Linked DNA regions of Flocculibacter collagenilyticus. The protein of the gene in region 3 interacts with the protein of the main gene of each other region in a pairwise test. Links are inferred from orthologs where the notes say so. Each region holds a gene or a part of one and is shown on either strand. Other genes may lie near its edges.

Region 1 (4,629 bases), 410 kb from region 3 along the record:
GTTATGTTGATTATGTCTCGCAAAATAGGCGTTCTGAAGCAATGATAGAGTTGATATCAGCAGCTAATATGCAAGAGCAGTTTTTTGCAGATTTTAGAACTTATACAACAGATTTAACCCAACTTGGATATCCGGCTGACCCATTTATTACTGAAAGTGGATATTACAGTATCTCGGTAGTTACGGATGCTCAGGATATAGATCAGGAATTTGTTATTCAAGCAAAAGCCTTAGGAAGCCAAGCTGCTGCAGATAGCGATTGTAAAATCTTTACCATAGATAATATTGGAAGAAAGTCGGCTAATAACGGTAGCGCAACAAATAATAATTGCTGGGAGCGATAAATGAAATTACACGTATTTTTTATATCTTTTGTGTGTATTTGCACCTCCATCGCCTTTGCTAGTAATGAAGATGTTACTCAAAGGAGCCATTATAAATGTCATGTAAAACTTAGCTCCCAAGAAGAAGCCATTATTACTGGTATGGAAAAGAATAAGCTTCGCAAAGATGAGCTGATTAAAAAGCAATTTGGTAAGTCTATTTCAATAGAACTAAATGGTAAACGCCATAAAGTTGTGGATGTTGTTGAGTGTACAGATTTATATGGTAAATTTATTTTGTACTCATCGCAGAAGCTAGACAAAAACACAGAGCATTGAGTTATTAAATAAAGTGCTTCATACCTTATTAATCAAGGTTTTTGAGGAGGTTTTTATATATGCCGCATAAAAACCTCACAGCTGATAATTGTAATAATTATTTAACCCGAGTTCGGGTTATCTACACTCTGTATCTTCATCAGAATACCTAACTCGGCCAGTATGTGATGAGACAATGATTCTTCTAGCATATTGGCTGTTTTTAGTACCAGGGCAATACCTAAAAGAACTGCCCATTCTATTGGCCAGCATACCAGTTGCATCATAACTGACTGAGCTAAAAGGATGTTGTAAAAAGTCATGTGATGGAATAGGCGATATTACCCTTAATACCCTTTCGTTGCCGTCAATAGTTCGGTTTAAATTAATGTCGTTGAAAACAACTATCTCTAAATTCCAATTATTTACACATGCATTGTTTTGAAGGGGGCATAGCGTGACGAAATTTTCAGATGAGATTGCTTCAGCTCTGGCAAAGTAAAGTAATCGTGTTAGTTCAGATGTTTTATTATCTGCTCGGGTTGACTCTAAAATACTGTTAAAGCTGGGAAGTGCGGCACTAGCAAGAATGCCTAATATTGTAACAACAATTAATAATTCAACTAAAGTAAAGGCGTGACTACTCTTAGTCATTATTTATCCTCCATGATATGTTTATTTATAAGCCACATAGCTTCCTACTATGCGGCTAAACTAGACTAACTCATAACCACATTAGTTACAAGTAACAGTATTGTCACTAATTGTTGCTCTACCAGTTAGTGGGGTAATGTCGAGTGAGCGTGAATTTATATTATTTTTGTAGGAAGGGCAGTAAATAAACCTACCGCCAGCATCATTATTGGCTAGCATTCCTCTAGATTCATATGTTAAAGCCGCATTAGCAAATTGTAGAAAGTCATTGCTGTTCAGTGGCCCACTAACGCGCAACTCGGCTTCGTTGGCTTCTCTTGTTTGATTATTATTATCATCTATAAAGGCAACAATTTCTTTGCTCCAATCATTTGTACAAGTCCTGTTTACTAAAGGGCAGACAGTAACGAATGTTTCTCCACTAATAGCTTCGCCTCTTGCATATGCGAATAGTCTATTTAGTTCTTGTAACTTGTTTTCAACGCGATTTGATTCTAAAAAGCTGCTTAAATTTGGTAATGCGATTGAAGCGAGAATGCCAACTATGCCAACAACTACTAACACCTCTAATAATGTAAAACCGTTTTTCTTCATGTGGATATACTCCATCTATTGATTAAGTAAAACATAATCGCTAATCATAAATAGTTGGTATTGGTTGGCGTTTATGCTGTGTCTTGTTGAAGATCGAAATTAATCTTTCGCTACTTTGTTTTGAAATGTTTTTACCTTCGAGGAAGTCATCGATTTCATCGTAACTAATCCCCAATGCTTCCTCATCTTTTTTGGATGGCGTCAAACATTCCAAGTCAGCTGTTGGTGCTTTTTCAATAAGCGGAGTTGGCGCATTTAATGTTTTTGCAAGTAAACGTACTTGTCTTTTATTTAAGCCAAATAGAGGTGCAAGATCGCAGGCACCATCGCCGTGCTTAGTATAAAAACCAGTAATATTCTCTGCTGAATGATCAGTACCTAGCACCAAGGCGTTAGTCAGGCCTGCAATTTCATATTGTGCAATCATACGTGCTCTCGCTTTGACATTGCCTTTTACAAAATCGATATCCGAATCATTTTTCTTTGCTCGTAACGCTGGTGGCAATGCATTGAGTACTTCAACGTGCATTTGGTCTGTGCTTTGTTGAATGTTAACCGTCATAGTGTGTGTAGGTTTGATAAACGAAATTGCAGCTTGTGCATCTTCTTCATCTGCTTGCGTTCCGTAAGGCAACCTAACAGCAATAAACTGATGGTTATTACTGTTCTTTTCTTGATTGAGTTGATCAACTGCCAACTGCGCTAGCTTTCCACAGGTTGAGGAATCTACACCACCACTGATACCGAGCACTAAAGTTGATAGGCCCGCATTGAGTAATTGTTGTTTGATAAAGTCGATGCGGCGTTGAATTTCAAAATTAGGATCAATATCAGGTAATACCTTCATTTCAGCCACGATTGATTGCTGATTCATGTATAACAACCTATGTTAATTTTTTCTGTTTATAGGTATTTGATTCTATCATTATAAAAGTGGAGGAAGAAGTGCTCACGCATGCTAATTTATAGCTAGCATTATGGCGCTGATATAATGGCTTATGGTAGTATTTCGCCATAATAAACATGGATTTGTTTAAATTATTTTATATAAATTACCTCGAGGCTAATGATGAAAAAAATAGAAGCAATAATCAAACCGTTCAAATTAGACGATGTTCGGGAAGCGTTAGCTGAAATTGGTATTGCAGGCATGACAGTGACAGAAGTTAAAGGATTTGGTAGACAGAAAGGACATACAGAACTTTACCGAGGTGCTGAATACATGGTGGACTTTTTGCCTAAAGTTAAACTGGATATTGTAGTAACTGAAGAGACTGTCGATCGCTGTGTTGAGGTTATTGCTAATACAGCACATACAGGGAAAATCGGCGATGGTAAGATTTTTGTTTATGATGTTGAGCGGGTAGTGCGTATACGAACGTCTGAAGAAGATGAAGAAGCTTTATTATAAAGCTTCTTCCAATTGAGTTAACTAGGTAAATGTAACCTATTACTCCCTCTATTTAATATAATCTTGAAAAGCACTTTTTAGCTTTTCTAATTTAGGGTTAATGATTAATTGGCAATATGGCTGGTTGGGATTATTAACTGCATAAAGCTGGTGCTCGCTCTCTGCTGAATAAAATTGGCTGGCGTGAGCTACTGTGGTAGCAATCGGTAGCGGCCAGATTTTTTGCTGATTCAAGTCTTCAATCATACGTTTTGCGAGATGCTTTTGTGAATCGGAATGATAGTAAATTGCAGAGCGGTACTGTGTACCAACATCGTAACCCTGTTTGTTGACTTGCGTAGGATCGTGCACTGTAAAGAAAATCTTTAACAGGGTTTCATAATCAATCATGCTAGCGTCGAACTCTATCGCTACCGCTTCTGCATATCCGCTTTGCCCTGTACATATATCTTTATAGGTAGGGTTTGGAAGGTCACCGTCAATATAACCCGATATTGCGCTTTTAACACCTTTTAGTTTATTGAAAGCCGCTTCAATACACCAAAAGCAGCCGCCAGCAAATGTCGCCTTTTGTAAATTATTCATATTATTACTGAGAGTGCTAAATAGCTTGATTATGTTGAGTATAGCTGGTTAATAGCCTGAAGCTTGATCTGCAAGTAAGCAATTTCGAGAGAGTCTCTTATGTCTTTTCAGAAAAGTACATCGAGCCTAAAGTAATGTTACCTTAGGCTCGCTAGTCAGTTATTTTACTTCTTCACCTGCTGCCTGCTTATCAGCATGGTAACTTGAGCGGACGAATGGGCCTGATGCTGCCTGATGAAAACCAAGTTTATCAGCTTCTTCTTTAAATACATCAAATTCAGCTGGGCTCACATACCTTGTCACTGGCAAGTGATGCTTGCTAGGTTGTAAGTATTGTCCGATAGTAAGCATATCTACATTGTGTTCGCGAAGATCTTTTAATACTTCAATTATTTCTTCGTTTTCTTCACCCAACCCAACCATTAAGCCTGATTTAGTTTTTACAGTGGGATGAGCTTCTTTAAAGCGGCGCAGTAACTCAAGTGACCACTTATAGTCGGCACCAGGGCGAGCTTTTTTGTATAAACGTGGTGCAGTTTCAAGGTTGTGGTTAAACACGTCTGGTGGACTTGTGTTTAAAATGTCTAGCGCTTTGTCCATTCTGCCTCTGAAGTCAGGCACTAAAATTTCAATTTTAGTTTCTGGAGCATGTTTTCTAATTGCATTAATACAATCGACAAAGTGTTGAGCACCACCATCCCGTAAATCATCACGGTCTACTGATGTGATCACAACATACTTTAA
Region 2 (4,467 bases), 2.4 Mb from region 3 along the record:
TTCAATGCCGCTAATGAAGGTGACGTAGTAGCTTTTTCTAAACAAACCGCAAATGTAATTGCTGAGTCAATTGAATTAGGCAATTTAACCTCTGGAGCGTTAGATATTACCATTGAGCCACTAGTTAACTTGTGGGGATTTGGACCAGAAGGGCGAATTATTTCCGCGCCATCAGCGCAGGACGTTATTGAAGTTAAATCACAATTGGGGCTTGATAAGTTAGTACTTGAAGGTAATACAATTACTAAGCCGAATGCTCAACTTACACTGAATTTGAACGCAATTGCAAAAGGGTACGGTGTTGATGTTGTTGCTGAGCTACTAGAGTCTAAGGGAATAACCAACTATTTAGTGGAAGTGGGCGGCGAAATGCGTATTTCTGGTAAAAAGCCAAATGGTAACTGGCAAATTGCCATTGAAAAGCCTACAGCTAATGAGCGCGCAATCCAGCGGGTAATTGCAACAGGTACTATGGGCATTGCCACGTCTGGTGATTACCGCAGTTATTTTGAAGATAATGGCGTTAGGTATTCTCACTTAATCGATCCAAACACAGGGAAACCCATCAATCATAATCTTGTCTCAGTGACTGTGTTGCATCCCTCCTGTATGATTGCAGACGGGTTAGCGACCGCGATTAATGTGATGGGACCAGAAAAGGGATTGCAGTTAGCTGAACAGGAAAATATTCCTATTTTAATGGTTTTAAAAACCGCTGACGGGTTTGAAGAGCGCACGAGCAACGCTTTTAAGCCTTATTTAAATTAATTGGCTAGGTATATATTATGTCTATTTTTATTCTAACTTTTGCGATCTTTTTAATTGTTGTTATTGCGATGTCTATTGGCATGATTGTACAGCGTAAATCTATTTCTGGAAGTTGCGGCGGTATCGGGGCAATAGGCATGGATAAAGCGTGTGACTGCGATGATCCATGTGATAAACGTAAGAAGAAAATGGCGCGAGAAAAAGCTTGGCAGGAAAATAGGATTTTATAGCTAATTTAATGGCGTGTATTTTTTCAGATGTAGGCTGATTGCTATTGGTAGCATGTGGCTAATAGCAAGTGACTAGTAGCAATTAACTTACACTAGAAAATGAGTGTACGTGAAAGCAAAAAAAAGCAGCCTGTTGGCTGCTCTAAAATTCTTTGAAAATTCCATCTATTTTTATCCCTGAAGTATTCCTTTGATTGCATCCTGCTTACTTCCTTTTGCAATCCTTCCTCTCTCGTTTTACATTCTGGAATTCCGTTTACTCCAATTCCTATTACTGGGCACTCCGCACCGCCAGTAGGTCGGCAAGTCCTTATCTGCCTGAAGTTCTTCCATGTCATCCATGTCTGTTCTTCTTGAACTCGCTCCTAGCTATCCATCCTTGATAAATCCGTTTTCGCGCTATTTCCTGTGCGCCTCTATCCTTAATTTCCTTGCTTAAACTGTCCTTGTATTAATCGTCCTGATGCCATCCATAGTTTGGTATGCGCTAAATCCATACGCAGTTCATGTTTAATCCATTTAGTTGGTTACTTCCTTAACCAATTAACTTGCATCCATTACATCATCCGTGAACGCTGCTTATCCTTAAGCATTCCTTAAACCTTCCTGGTTTGTCCTTTACACATAGCTGCTTGATTAAAGCAGATCATACTTCCTGTAATTTCCCTGTTGAATCTTTCCTTAATGCACGTTCCTCGTGCTAGGCTCCTGCCTTACATTCCTTGTCTTTTCGTCCCATCCCGAGACGTCCCTTTAAGTCCCTACATCCTTGTCCTCTACCTTGAGGAATTTCCTGCTCCGTTGAAATGCATAATACGCTGCTTAGATTTGGATCATAGGTATGATAAAAAAATTTACATTGTAAGATTAATTACATACACCATTTGAATGAAGTGCTTCTATACAAATCAATGACTTATGCTTTCCTTTGTCGTTATTTCGATGTAAATAATACGTTATCTCCTGCATTAATGTAGGAGATATCTCACAAGATTTTGGGCTGAAGTCGGCATTAGCCTTTTATCAACGCAGGGGCGTTGTGAAATTATTTGTGTGCGATTACTAAATACTTGATGAAAAGGATAAAAAATAGACAGGTTAATGCAATTAGTTAAGGATTGTAATCAGTATCTTACTAACAAATCTTTATATGCAACTCACTTTCTTTTAAGATCAACGTATCATTGCACACGCTTAACAATTAACATTAAGGTTACATAAGTGGAATACGAATTTCTTTACGACTCAATTACTGGTGGTTTTCACGTTAAGATCTCATCTGAACAAGCTGTATTTGGTCGTTGGTTGTCGGAAGAAATTGGTAAAAGCGCGGATGAGTTGGAAAAAGTGTTTAATGTGATCGACTTAGCAAACGCTAGCCCTCATCAAGAGTTGCGGTTAATTGGCAAAGAATTTACGTTAACCTTGAACCAAATGGAAGCTGAAGTAACAGCAAATGTAATGCAAGCTGATGAGCTTGGTGATGATTACGCAGAACAAGACTTATATGTAGAACTTGATGGCCATGCAGCAAGTTGTGGCATTGAAGACTTGGTGTTATTACTTAACGCTTGGCAAGATTTTATTCAAAATTAACAGGCTTTTCCCAAAATATTGAAGAGTCATCGCGCTGACTAATATTTGCACTGCATTAGTGCGAAGCACTGTTGCCTGATGGTGCATTTATCTTCATCCAATCTTTTATTTAACCCTAACTAATTGTTATCTATAGCTAATTATATTTGGCATAAAACTTCCTCTTTCTTTTTCAAAATATAATCATAAAAAAGGAAGTGAAGAATGAAATTAGTTACCGCTATTATCAAGCCATTCAAACTTGACGATGTAAGAGAGTCTATTGCTCAGTTTGGGATTGAGGGGTTAACCGTAACCGAAGTGAAAGGCTTTGGACGACAGAAAGGGCACACGGAGTTATATCGAGGTGCCGAATATCAAGTTGATTTCCTCCCAAAAGTAAAATTAGAAATTGCGACTCACGATGAAGATATTGATCGTCTATTAGAAGCAATTACTTCCGCTGCACACACTGGCAAAATTGGTGACGGGAAAATATTTGTGACTGAGCTTGAAGCCGCAGTGCGAATTCGCACTGGTGAGTTAGACGCTGAAGCGATATAGGAGGGCAGATCATGGAACAAAATATTTACCAATTACAATTTGCGTTAGATACCTTTTATTTTTTAATTTGCGGTGCACTAGTGATGTGGATGGCCGCTGGTTTTGCCATGTTAGAAGCAGGGCTGGTAAGAGCAAAGAATACGACAGAAATTCTAACAAAAAATGTGGCACTGTTTGCCATCTCTTGCACTATGTATTTAATTTGTGGCTACGCCATTATGTATGATGGCGGCTTATTTTTATCAGGAATCCAGTCATTAGATACTGCATCTACGTTAGATAAATTTGCTCAACGGGAGCAGGGTATCGAAGGTGGTGCAATATACTCTGCTGCTTCTGACTTTTTCTTTCAGGTGGTTTTTGTTGCTACGGCAATGTCGATTGTTTCCGGAGCGGTGGCAGAGCGCATGAAATTGTGGGCGTTTTTAGCATTTACGGTTGTGCTTACCGGCTTTATTTATCCAATGGAAGGCAGTTGGACGTGGGGCGGAAAGGAGGTCTTAGGCTTATATAGTTTAGCTGAGATTGGATTCTCTGATTTTGCCGGCTCTGGTATTGTTCATATGGCGGGAGCTGCTGCGGCGCTTGCAGGAGTATTACTGCTTGGTCCTCGCAAAGGTAAGTATGGGAAAAATGGCCATGTATATGCTATTCCTGGCGCTAATATGCCATTGGCTACCTTGGGTACATTTATACTGTGGATGGGCTGGTTTGGTTTTAACGGTGGTTCAGTGTTAAAGCTAGGTGATATCGCCAATGCGCACTCAGTCGCTCTGGTTTTCTTAAATACTAACGCAGCAGCGGCTGGCGGAGCAATCGCAGCTTTATTGGTGAGTGTTGCTTGGTTTAAAAAGGCCGATCTTACCATGGTGTTAAACGGAGCATTAGCGGGGCTAGTGGTTATTACTGCTGAGCCTGTTACGCCAACCGCTTGGCAAGCATTACTTTTTGGTGCTATAGGTGGTGGCGTAGTTGTTTTTTCGATTATTGGTTTAGATAAGCTTAAAATTGATGACCCTGTAGGTGCGATTTCAGTACATGGTGTTGTGGGAGTGTTAGGCTTGATGTTAGTGCCACTAACTAATGCGAATGCAAGTGTTATTGGCCAGTTCGTGGGAGCACTGACTATTTTTGGCTGGGTATTTATTACCAGTGTGGTTGTATGGGCCGTTATTAAGAAAGTGATAGGGCTAAGGGTCACGCTAGAACAAGAAGTGGAAGGGATTGATAATTCAGAGTGTGGTGTAGAAGCCTATCCAGAGTTTGTGACGTCAATGAAAATGACAGGAAGAAACATGGATAACAGTATTTATTCTGAACTAGTGTCACA
Region 3 (8,354 bases):
ATAGAACGCCCAAAAAAACCTTTAGCACCAGTCAAGCACTGGTTATTAAAGGGCTATTTTTTTGCCTTCTTTCTACTTGTATGATTTCACCTGCTGCTTCTAGTGATATCGATTTAAAGGACTCTCCACTTTCTTTGAGCCTTTCAACTACAGCGTCTATTACAAACCAACAACTTGTGATAACGCAGTACGGAATATATAACACAGCAACGGTTAACCAAGCAGCTAATGCGGCAAACTCAACCGATATTATGCAGCAAGGGATGTTTAATCAAGCTCATATTGTGCAAGACGGTCAAGGTAATATTGTCAATCTTGCACAGTATGGGGATCACAACCTTGGAACTGTCATTCAACAGGGCGATGCCAACATAGCGAATATAACTCAATTGGGCGAACAACAATTTACTGTTCACCAGTTAGGAAACTCAATGGTGGTCAATATTACTCAATATTGATGACAAAAAATTAGATGGAGCATACAGTGAAACTCAATAAATCTATATTAACTAGTGCTATCGCTATCGCGTTAGGTACAGCAAGTGTTGGCGTAAATGCAGAGTCAAGAGCAGGTGTTCAACTAGTTGAATCTGACATCATGACAAATGCAACTGGTAACGTTGTGATACTCTCTCAAAACGCCAATGGTGGTGTAGCCAGTAATGCTAAATTAAGCCAAAGCGGTGATTTAAACGGCTTGCAAGTTATCGTAATAGGCGAAGATAACATCACAGAAATAGAGCAAAATGGTGCAGATAATATTGCACTTGGAAAGATCACTGGTAACGTAAATACGTTGATAATTAATCAAGATGGCGACATGAACGAGTCTGACACGACTCTAACTGGTAGCGGAAACATCGTTGAATTAAGCATGTCAGGTTCTGGATTCCAAGGGCTGGGTAATCAAATAATTAATGACATTGAAGGTGATGACAATCTAATCATAGTTGAGCAGGATGGCGGTGGCCATTGGCTTTTTAACCGTGATATGAATGGTAACGATAATGAAATTTCAGCTGAACAAACTGGTGATTGGCAAGAAGCTCACTTTGAAAGTGTTCAGGGCGACTCAAATGAAATCGTATTAGAGCAAGATGGCTATTGGAACGTTACTCGTGTTACAAGCATCACTGGCAATAATAATGAGTTTGAAGCAGAACAAAGCGGTGACCGCAACGTTGCAAATATCTTTGAAATGAACGGCGATGAAAATAGCATTTCAATTGATCAAGAAGGCAATAATAACTGGGCTGGTTCTCCTATGTTAATGGGTAACGGTAACAGTATGGTTATGAATCAAGTTGGAGATTCAAACCATATTGATATTGATGCTGTTGGAGATGACAATGAACAGACAGTTAATCAAAATGGTGACTCTAACGCTGCATACTCTGGCGTCATGGGCGTAGGTAACGAATTCACTACTACTCAAATTGGAAGTGAAAACTCAAGCCACATCGCTAATTTTGACGGAAATATGAACGACATAGATGTTACTCAGACGGGCGACGGCAATACTTCAGTTGTTCAAAGCCAAGGGAATCCTTCTGATGGCAATGACATAGACATTATGCAAGATGGTGACTTTAATGACGCAGTTATTGGACTTGCATCTATTTTAGAAACTAGTCTTAACACTATCTCTCTTTCACAACTGGGTGATGACAACAGTGTTGATATGTTAGTGGAAGGTAATAATCATTCAATTAACATTAATCAATTTGGTAACGAGAATATGGTTACGGGTTACGATGGTAACTCTATGTTAGTTGGCGGAGATGGTATTTCGTTAACAATCTACCAAGATGGTAATGGAAATATTGTTGAAGGTAATATCATTAGTGGTGCAGGCTCTATTTTTGTTGACCAGGTTGGTGATTGGAACCACGCAACAATTGACCAGCAGTAAAAATAATTAATATTTTAAAGGGGCATTTGCCCCTTTATTTTGTTAAGTTAGTTTCATGCTAAAAAAATTAAGTATTCTTTTTCTACTACTCTCTTCGTTTCAAGCACCAGCTAAGCAAGAAGTTGAAGTTGGTGGACTACTGCTCGACAACACAATTTCTCGCTTTGGTAGAGATTTTTATTACCAGTTTAGTCAATTGTGGTACGACATCCCTAGAACTCAGAGTATTAATGTGGCATTAATAGAGCAGGTAGTTCCACACGCTGGAACACGTTTAGTGATGAAAATGAACAATAAAGTTATTTATGTTACGTATTTTGGACGGAGATACTCCCCGGTCCAAGAAAAAGTAGAACAGGCTACACAAGTATTAATTGATGCAATCGCTCAATCCCAATACAGTGTAAAAAATCCAGATATTGCAGAAAATGGGTGGTAGTCATGCAAAAGCGCTTATTAGTCTCAGTGTTATTTTTATTATCTTTACCTAGCCAGTCATCAGAATTGGTCTACACACCAACTAACCCAAGCTTTGGCGGAAACCCTATAAATGGTAGTTTTTTACTTAGTAAGGCTCAATCACAAAATAAGCATAAAGCGCCTCAATTAGAAAAAACTTACGCAGATCGCTTTCAAGAATCTCTTGAGCGAGCTTACATTAATAAAATGGTCAGAGAAATCACTGATGAAGCCTTCGGTGAAAACCTACCAGAAGATAGTATTTTCGGACAAGATCAAACATTTGTAAGTGGAGGCTATCAAATTACAATTATCACAAGTGATTCCGATAGTATTACAGTCGAACTCACTAATCTTGAGTCATCCGAAACAACGATAATTGTTGTTCCAAGGTTTGAGACAAACGGTAGCGGCATCGGCGCTGGCGGAATAGATTTTCCTTAAATTTTAGTCTTTTATTAATCACTTATTGAGTCCACAAAATGAAGTATGCATTATTTTTTCTTATTAGTATTTTTATTTCAGGGTGCTCTACAGTATCTAAGCTTAGTTCACCTGAATTAACCAATGCGGAAGTTTTGGAAGTTACCGAAACATATAAAGAGCTGGAAGGTTTGCCTCAACCTAAAGGCAGAATCCCCGTTTCCGTTTATTCATTCAGAGATCAAACTGGCCAATATAAACCACAAACCAATGTTAGCTCTTTTTCAACAGCCGTGACTCAAGGGGCAACCTCTATTCTGATGCAAACTTTAAGCGATTCCGACTGGTTTTTGCCAATGGAACGTGAAGGCTTGCAAAATATTTTAACTGAGAGAAAAATCATACGTGCCTCACAAAAAGATGACGATAAACAAGAATTACCCCCTCTAGCGACAGCTAAAATATTGATAGAGGGTGGGATCATTAGCTATGACTCCAATGTGAAAACTGGAGGGTTTGGCGCTGAATACTTTGGCATTAGTGCATCGGAGTTATATCGCGAAGATATTATTTCTATCTATATGCGAGCTGTTGATGTTAGAACAGGCCAAGTACTTATTTCCGTTTCAACCAGTAAAAAAGTATTAAGTAAAGAGTTACGGGCGGGGTTCTTTCGCTATGTTAGCTTTAAACGGTTAGCAGAAGCTGAAGGCGGCTTTTCTGATAATGAACCTATGCATATTTGCGTAAAACAAGCTATTGAAAAAGCAGTCAGTGAGTTAGTGGTGAAAGGGATTGAAAAAAGAGTATGGGCAGCCAAAAACACTTAATGTAAATCAATGTAACAAATAAATAATATCAGCCAATATACTCGCATATTAATGGCTAATACTCTAAGGAAAGCACATTAATAATTAACACCATGAAGGTTTATTTATTGTAAAAATAACTTGACATTAATATTAACTCTTCGCTTTTTGATAAAACCAATAATGAATAAAAAAGCCATCGAAAAAATATTATATTAATGAAAAATATAGCTTTTATAAGTTACCACTATCCGCTAGAATCATTGGCCTTGAATATAAATTAGATTTTCCTAAAGAATTATTCATCTAAGTCGTTAATAAGATTACGCTCTTAGTTAAGTTATGCCTTTATGTAATAAGTATTTCTTTTTACATAAAGTGAACAGTTGTATGTGTAAATGTGTCAATATTTAGATTCATTTTTATTCTAAATATTAAAAAAAAAGAAAATATTTTGTAACTAATACTTTTATGTTTTTCAATTGTGGTCCACAATAGTTAAACAAAGCCGGATTAGTGGCATTATTCAGTTGTACGGTGTTGATAAGGAGTTTGGCGCTGAACTTTATAGCCGGACAAATAAAATAATAGACAATACCATGAATATGACTAATTTGAGTAGCTTCTATGAGAACTACGATCTTGTCTTAGGATTAGATAGCGAAACCAAAAAAGAGAGCTATAAAATCCGTTATCAAGTGTACTGCGAAGAGTGGCACCTTGAACCTTCCTTACGTTATCCAGATCATATGGAAACAGATGAATTTGATGTTAACTCGATTCCTATACTTGTTAAGCATAAAGCGTCTGGTAATTATATCGGCACTATTCGAACGGTACTAGGCAGTGAAAATCTAGGGCTCCCTTTTGAGCGATACTTTCAAGCAAAAAAAATGTACTGTGGTTTATCTGAAAAAGTGGACTCAACAGAGCATGTTGCTGGTGAGTTTTCAAGGCTAGCGGTTCCTAAATATATTGATGGCCTAAACTTGATCAATAATGGTCAACCTCATCCAGATAAAGTAGGTAGATTGTTTTCTAATGCTCTGTATTTCGGTGTATTTTCATATATAGCACACTGTTCAGATATCAGTGTATCCTATGCGCTTATGGAAGAGCGACTACATCGACGCCTAAGACAAGTAGGCATTGAGTTTGAACAAGTGAGTAACTTTATCGACTTTAAGGGGAAGCGTGCTGCTTTTGCCATCAGCAAAGAGAAGATAAAACATGCATTAATGGCGAATGCCCCTGAATTTTATGAGGCAACTGCCGCATCGTTTGATAGTCAAATTATTGCTCATCATCAAATGAATGCACAACAACATACCGCTTAATTTATACCTGAATTAATCGTTTTTACGTAAACGCAAATTTTTAAGATCAATTGTAGCAATGGAGTGCTCCTGCAATTTTCTTGTTAGTGTGTTTCTTCCCCAACCAATTTTTTTTGCAGCTTCTTGTTTGTGACCTCGAGTAAAATGTAAAGCTTGATCAATCAATATTTTCTCAACTTCTTCTTGCGCTTTATCAGCAATACTCTCATGCCCTTGCTCTAAATGAGAATTTACCCAAAGGGCAAATGCATGCTGCCAACCTTGCTCATCTGAATGTGTATCTTGTAGTTTATCTTTGGCCGCTTGTAACTCTTGAGGTAAGTCCTGTAAATGTACTTCTTGGCTACTCGCCATAACAGTTAACCAGCGGCAAGTATTTTCAAGTTGTCGAACATTACCAGGCCAAGTTAATTGAGATAAATAAGCTAATGTATCCGCCTTCATTGATTTTGGTTCAACATTAAGCTCTTTTGCGGCAACTTTTAGAAAGTGCGAGATCAATGCAGGTATATCTTCCCTTCTTTCCGCTAATGAGGGTAAATGAATTCTAATCACATTTAGCCGATGAAATAAATCTTCTCTAAACTTTCCTTCGTGCACTAACAACTCTAGGTTTTGATGGGTTGCCGCAATAATTCTTACATCAACACTTCTCGGTTCGTGACCTCCAACTCTATAGAACTGACCTTCTGCTAAAACACGTAACAGTCGAGTTTGAACATCGAGCGGCATGTCACCAATTTCATCTAGAAAAAGTGTTCCACCATCAGCTTGCTCAAAGCGACCACGTCTTACAGTCGCCGCCCCCGTAAATGCACCTTTTTCATGGCCAAATAACTCACTTTCGATTAAATCTTTTGGAATCGCGGCCATATTAAGTGCTATGAATGTTTTTTGTGCGCGTGGGCTATGTTTATGCAGCGCACTAGCTACTAGTTCCTTACCGGTACCAGATTGCCCGTTGATGAGTACACTTATGGTTGAGCGGCTTAATCTGCCGATGGCCCTGAATACTTCTTGCATCGCGGGCGCCTCTCCGATTATTTCGGAAACCGTGTGTTGCTCGTTATTAGGCTCGGGTTGATTTTGGCATTGTTTGCTATGTTCAAAAGCACGCTCGATGAGGTGAATCGCCTCGTCAATATCAAACGGTTTGGGTAAATATTCAAAAGCACCATGTTTGTAGGCATTAACCGCACTATCTAAATCAGAGTGTGCGGTCATAATGATAATAGGTATATGCGGGTACTGACTATGAACTTTATCAATTAACTCCAACCCACCAATTTTCGGCATTCTAACATCTGATACAATCGCGTCAGGTTTTTCATAAGCTAACCGTTGAAGCATCAACTCTGCTGAGACGAATGATTCACAGTGAATATGTGCCCCTTTCAATGCTTTTTCTAATACCCAACGAATAGAACTGTCGTCATCTACAACCCATACGACCTGCATCATTGTGACTCTCCTATAGGAAGAATGATAATAAACTCTGTTTGACCACTCCAACTCTCGCAGTCTATCCGACCACCGTGCTGATGAATAAGTGTTTGGGCTATCGATAATCCCAAACCGTTACCGTCTTCTTTATTCGAGACCATAGGGAAAAACAAAGTACCTTTTAGCTCATCAGGGATGCCTTCACCATTATCTGAAATGCCAATAGCGAGTACACGCGCATGCTTTTTACCATTAAGAACAACTTGACTCATAATGCGTGAACTAAGTTTGATAATACCATCCTCTTGAATAGCCTGTTGTGCATTTTGAGCAATGTTCAGCACTGCTTGATGAACCAGTTCAGCATCTATCAATACATCAGGTACACTTGGATCATAGTCACGCACAATACTCGCTTGCATTGGCATTGTTACCTGTATTACTTTTCTAACTGATTCAAGTACTTGATGAATATTAACCCATTCACGCTGCAACAACTTATTAGGTCCTAATAGCCTATCGACTAGGTTCTTTAATCGATCAGCTTGCTCAATAATTAATTGGGTATACTCTTTCAACTCTATATCATTAAGGTTGCGCTCTAATAGTTGCGCCGCACCTCTTACGCCACCTAATGGATTTTTAATTTCATGAGCCAAGTTTCGTATTAACTCTCGTGAAGCAGTATGCTGATGATGTAACAAACTCTCTTGTGATATACGTTTTTGCATATCAATTTGCTTGATTTCGAGAACTGCATATTGATTAATCGAGTTACAATTTATGTCAGCCAGTACAGGCCGTGAATCGTGAAATATTAGCTGAGATTCACTCTGAGAAAAGCTACTACCGTCTTCAATGATCTTAGAGATGCGATCTAAATCAAAATCACATTGTTGAAAAAACGCATATAATGGGCGCTCTAATATACGTTTCTCGCTGCACCGAAATAACGCAACGCCTGCATGATTAATTTGCACAATATTTAAGTCAGCCGTTACAGTCACTACTGCAACCGACAGGCTGTTAATAATATCAATATCTACAATTTGTGTTGTGTTTAAATTATTCATCACTGCCGACCATGCACCAAAACAGTGCAATCATTCAACAGAATTTACATGCTGATTAGAATAAGTGCACTAATTTGGGTTGATAATAGAGTTTTTATGTAAATAAAACGTTCTGGTAGGACTTGTTGCAATAACCTTGCCTGATTTATCAAGCAACTCCATGTATATTCGATGTTCTCCGCGGTCTACATCTCGCAAAATATAAATTGAAGAATTCTTAGCTTCGCCATACAGCGTGCCATCTAAATACAGCTTAACTTTTAAGCCTCGCTCAAATACAGGCTCGATTTTTCCTGACACATATACTGAACCAGTATTATCACGAACTGTACCTAACTCTTTAGGTTGCTCGATAGAAATCTTATATTCTTCTTTCGCATTTTTTTCAGTGTTACTAGCGTCGAAAATAGCAGCGCTAACCGACTTAATAATGTTTGGATTAGTATTAAGTTTAATTTCTTCCGCATTAAGCTTTGGCGTATCCGAAAACACTAACACACCATTAGGATCTTGCCATACAAAGATTTTTTTTGGCTCTGCATGCAATGACGTGACAAACCCTATCAACAAAATAAAAAGTATTTTCTTCATGAAAATAAACAAACCTATACTACCTATATTTAAACGTAGGCACTTTACCTTTTTTGCTTAAAAAATACCAGTAGAACCTGCTTACTGGAATCGACTAAAGTCGACTAAAATGCAAAAAGCCCGTTTAAAAACGGGCTTTTTAAAATTGGTTTGACCTGTAGTTTTTAATTACAGTGGGTATACATCAAGTACGTTATGCGCTGTAATACATTTCAAATTCAATTGGGTGCGTAGTCATATTCAATGTTTCAACATCTTGGCGCTTAAGCGCAATATACGCATCAATCATGTCATCCGTCATTACATT

Evidence for each region.
Region 1: the proteins of glnL (region 3) and glnB interact in binary tests that used the Escherichia coli proteins (3 or more experiments, as listed by UniProt). The link is inferred for Flocculibacter collagenilyticus from one-to-one orthologs.
Region 2: the proteins of glnL (region 3) and HUU81_RS03970 interact in binary tests that used the Escherichia coli proteins (3 or more experiments, as listed by UniProt). The link is inferred for Flocculibacter collagenilyticus from one-to-one orthologs.

Annotation. Positions count from the first base shown.
Region 1 is NZ_CP059888.1:2,946,326-2,950,954, reverse strand. Bases 1,644-4,629 are described here. They hold glnB (nitrogen regulatory protein P-II), read left to right. Parts: upstream 1,644-2,958; coding sequence 2,959-3,300; downstream 3,301-4,629. Other genes in these bases: lipA (lipoyl synthase), read right to left, coding at 4,045-4,629; msrA (peptide-methionine (S)-S-oxide reductase MsrA), read right to left, coding at 3,349-3,885; nadE (ammonia-dependent NAD(+) synthetase), read right to left, coding at 1,930-2,763; HUU81_RS13105 (GspH/FimT family pseudopilin), read right to left, coding at 1,644-1,889. Also shown: HUU81_RS13120 (type IV pilin protein), read left to right, coding at 1-344; HUU81_RS13115 (TapY2 family type IVa secretion system protein), read left to right, coding at 345-662; HUU81_RS13110 (GspH/FimT family pseudopilin), read right to left, coding at 780-1,295; more of HUU81_RS13105, read right to left, coding at 1,377-1,643. UniProt on the Escherichia coli protein: P-II indirectly controls the transcription of the glutamine synthetase gene (glnA). P-II prevents NR-II-catalyzed conversion of NR-I to NR-I-phosphate, the transcriptional activator of GlnA. When P-II is uridylylated to P-II-UMP, these events are reversed.
Region 2 is NZ_CP059888.1:902,478-906,944, forward strand. The notes cover bases 1,644-4,467. They hold HUU81_RS03970 (P-II family nitrogen regulator), read left to right. Parts: upstream 1,644-2,798; coding sequence 2,799-3,137; downstream 3,138-4,467. Other genes in these bases: HUU81_RS03965 (YacL family protein), read left to right, coding at 2,220-2,594; HUU81_RS03975 (ammonium transporter), read left to right, coding at 3,149-4,467. Also shown: HUU81_RS03955 (FAD:protein FMN transferase), read left to right, coding at 1-768; (Na+)-NQR maturation NqrM, read left to right, coding at 786-998. UniProt on the Escherichia coli protein: Involved in the regulation of nitrogen metabolism. Regulates the activity of its targets by protein-protein interaction in response to the nitrogen status of the cell.
Region 3 is NZ_CP059888.1:3,348,334-3,356,687, forward strand. What follows is about bases 5,428-8,354. They hold glnL (nitrogen regulation protein NR(II)), read right to left. Parts: upstream 7,457-8,354; coding sequence 6,398-7,456; downstream 5,428-6,397. Other genes in these bases: glnG (nitrogen regulation protein NR(I)), read right to left, coding at 5,428-6,401; HUU81_RS14905 (DUF4124 domain-containing protein), read right to left, coding at 7,526-8,047; glnA (glutamate--ammonia ligase), read right to left, coding at 8,241-8,354. Outside these bases: HUU81_RS14865 (curlin subunit CsgB), read left to right, coding at 1-458; HUU81_RS14870 (autotransporter outer membrane beta-barrel domain-containing protein), read left to right, coding at 485-1,912; HUU81_RS14875 (CsgE family curli-type amyloid fiber assembly protein), read left to right, coding at 1,968-2,351; HUU81_RS14880 (curli assembly protein CsgF), read left to right, coding at 2,354-2,815; HUU81_RS14885 (CsgG/HfaB family protein), read left to right, coding at 2,854-3,624; HUU81_RS14890 (PEP-CTERM/exosortase system-associated acyltransferase), read left to right, coding at 4,203-4,940; more of glnG, read right to left, coding at 4,953-5,427.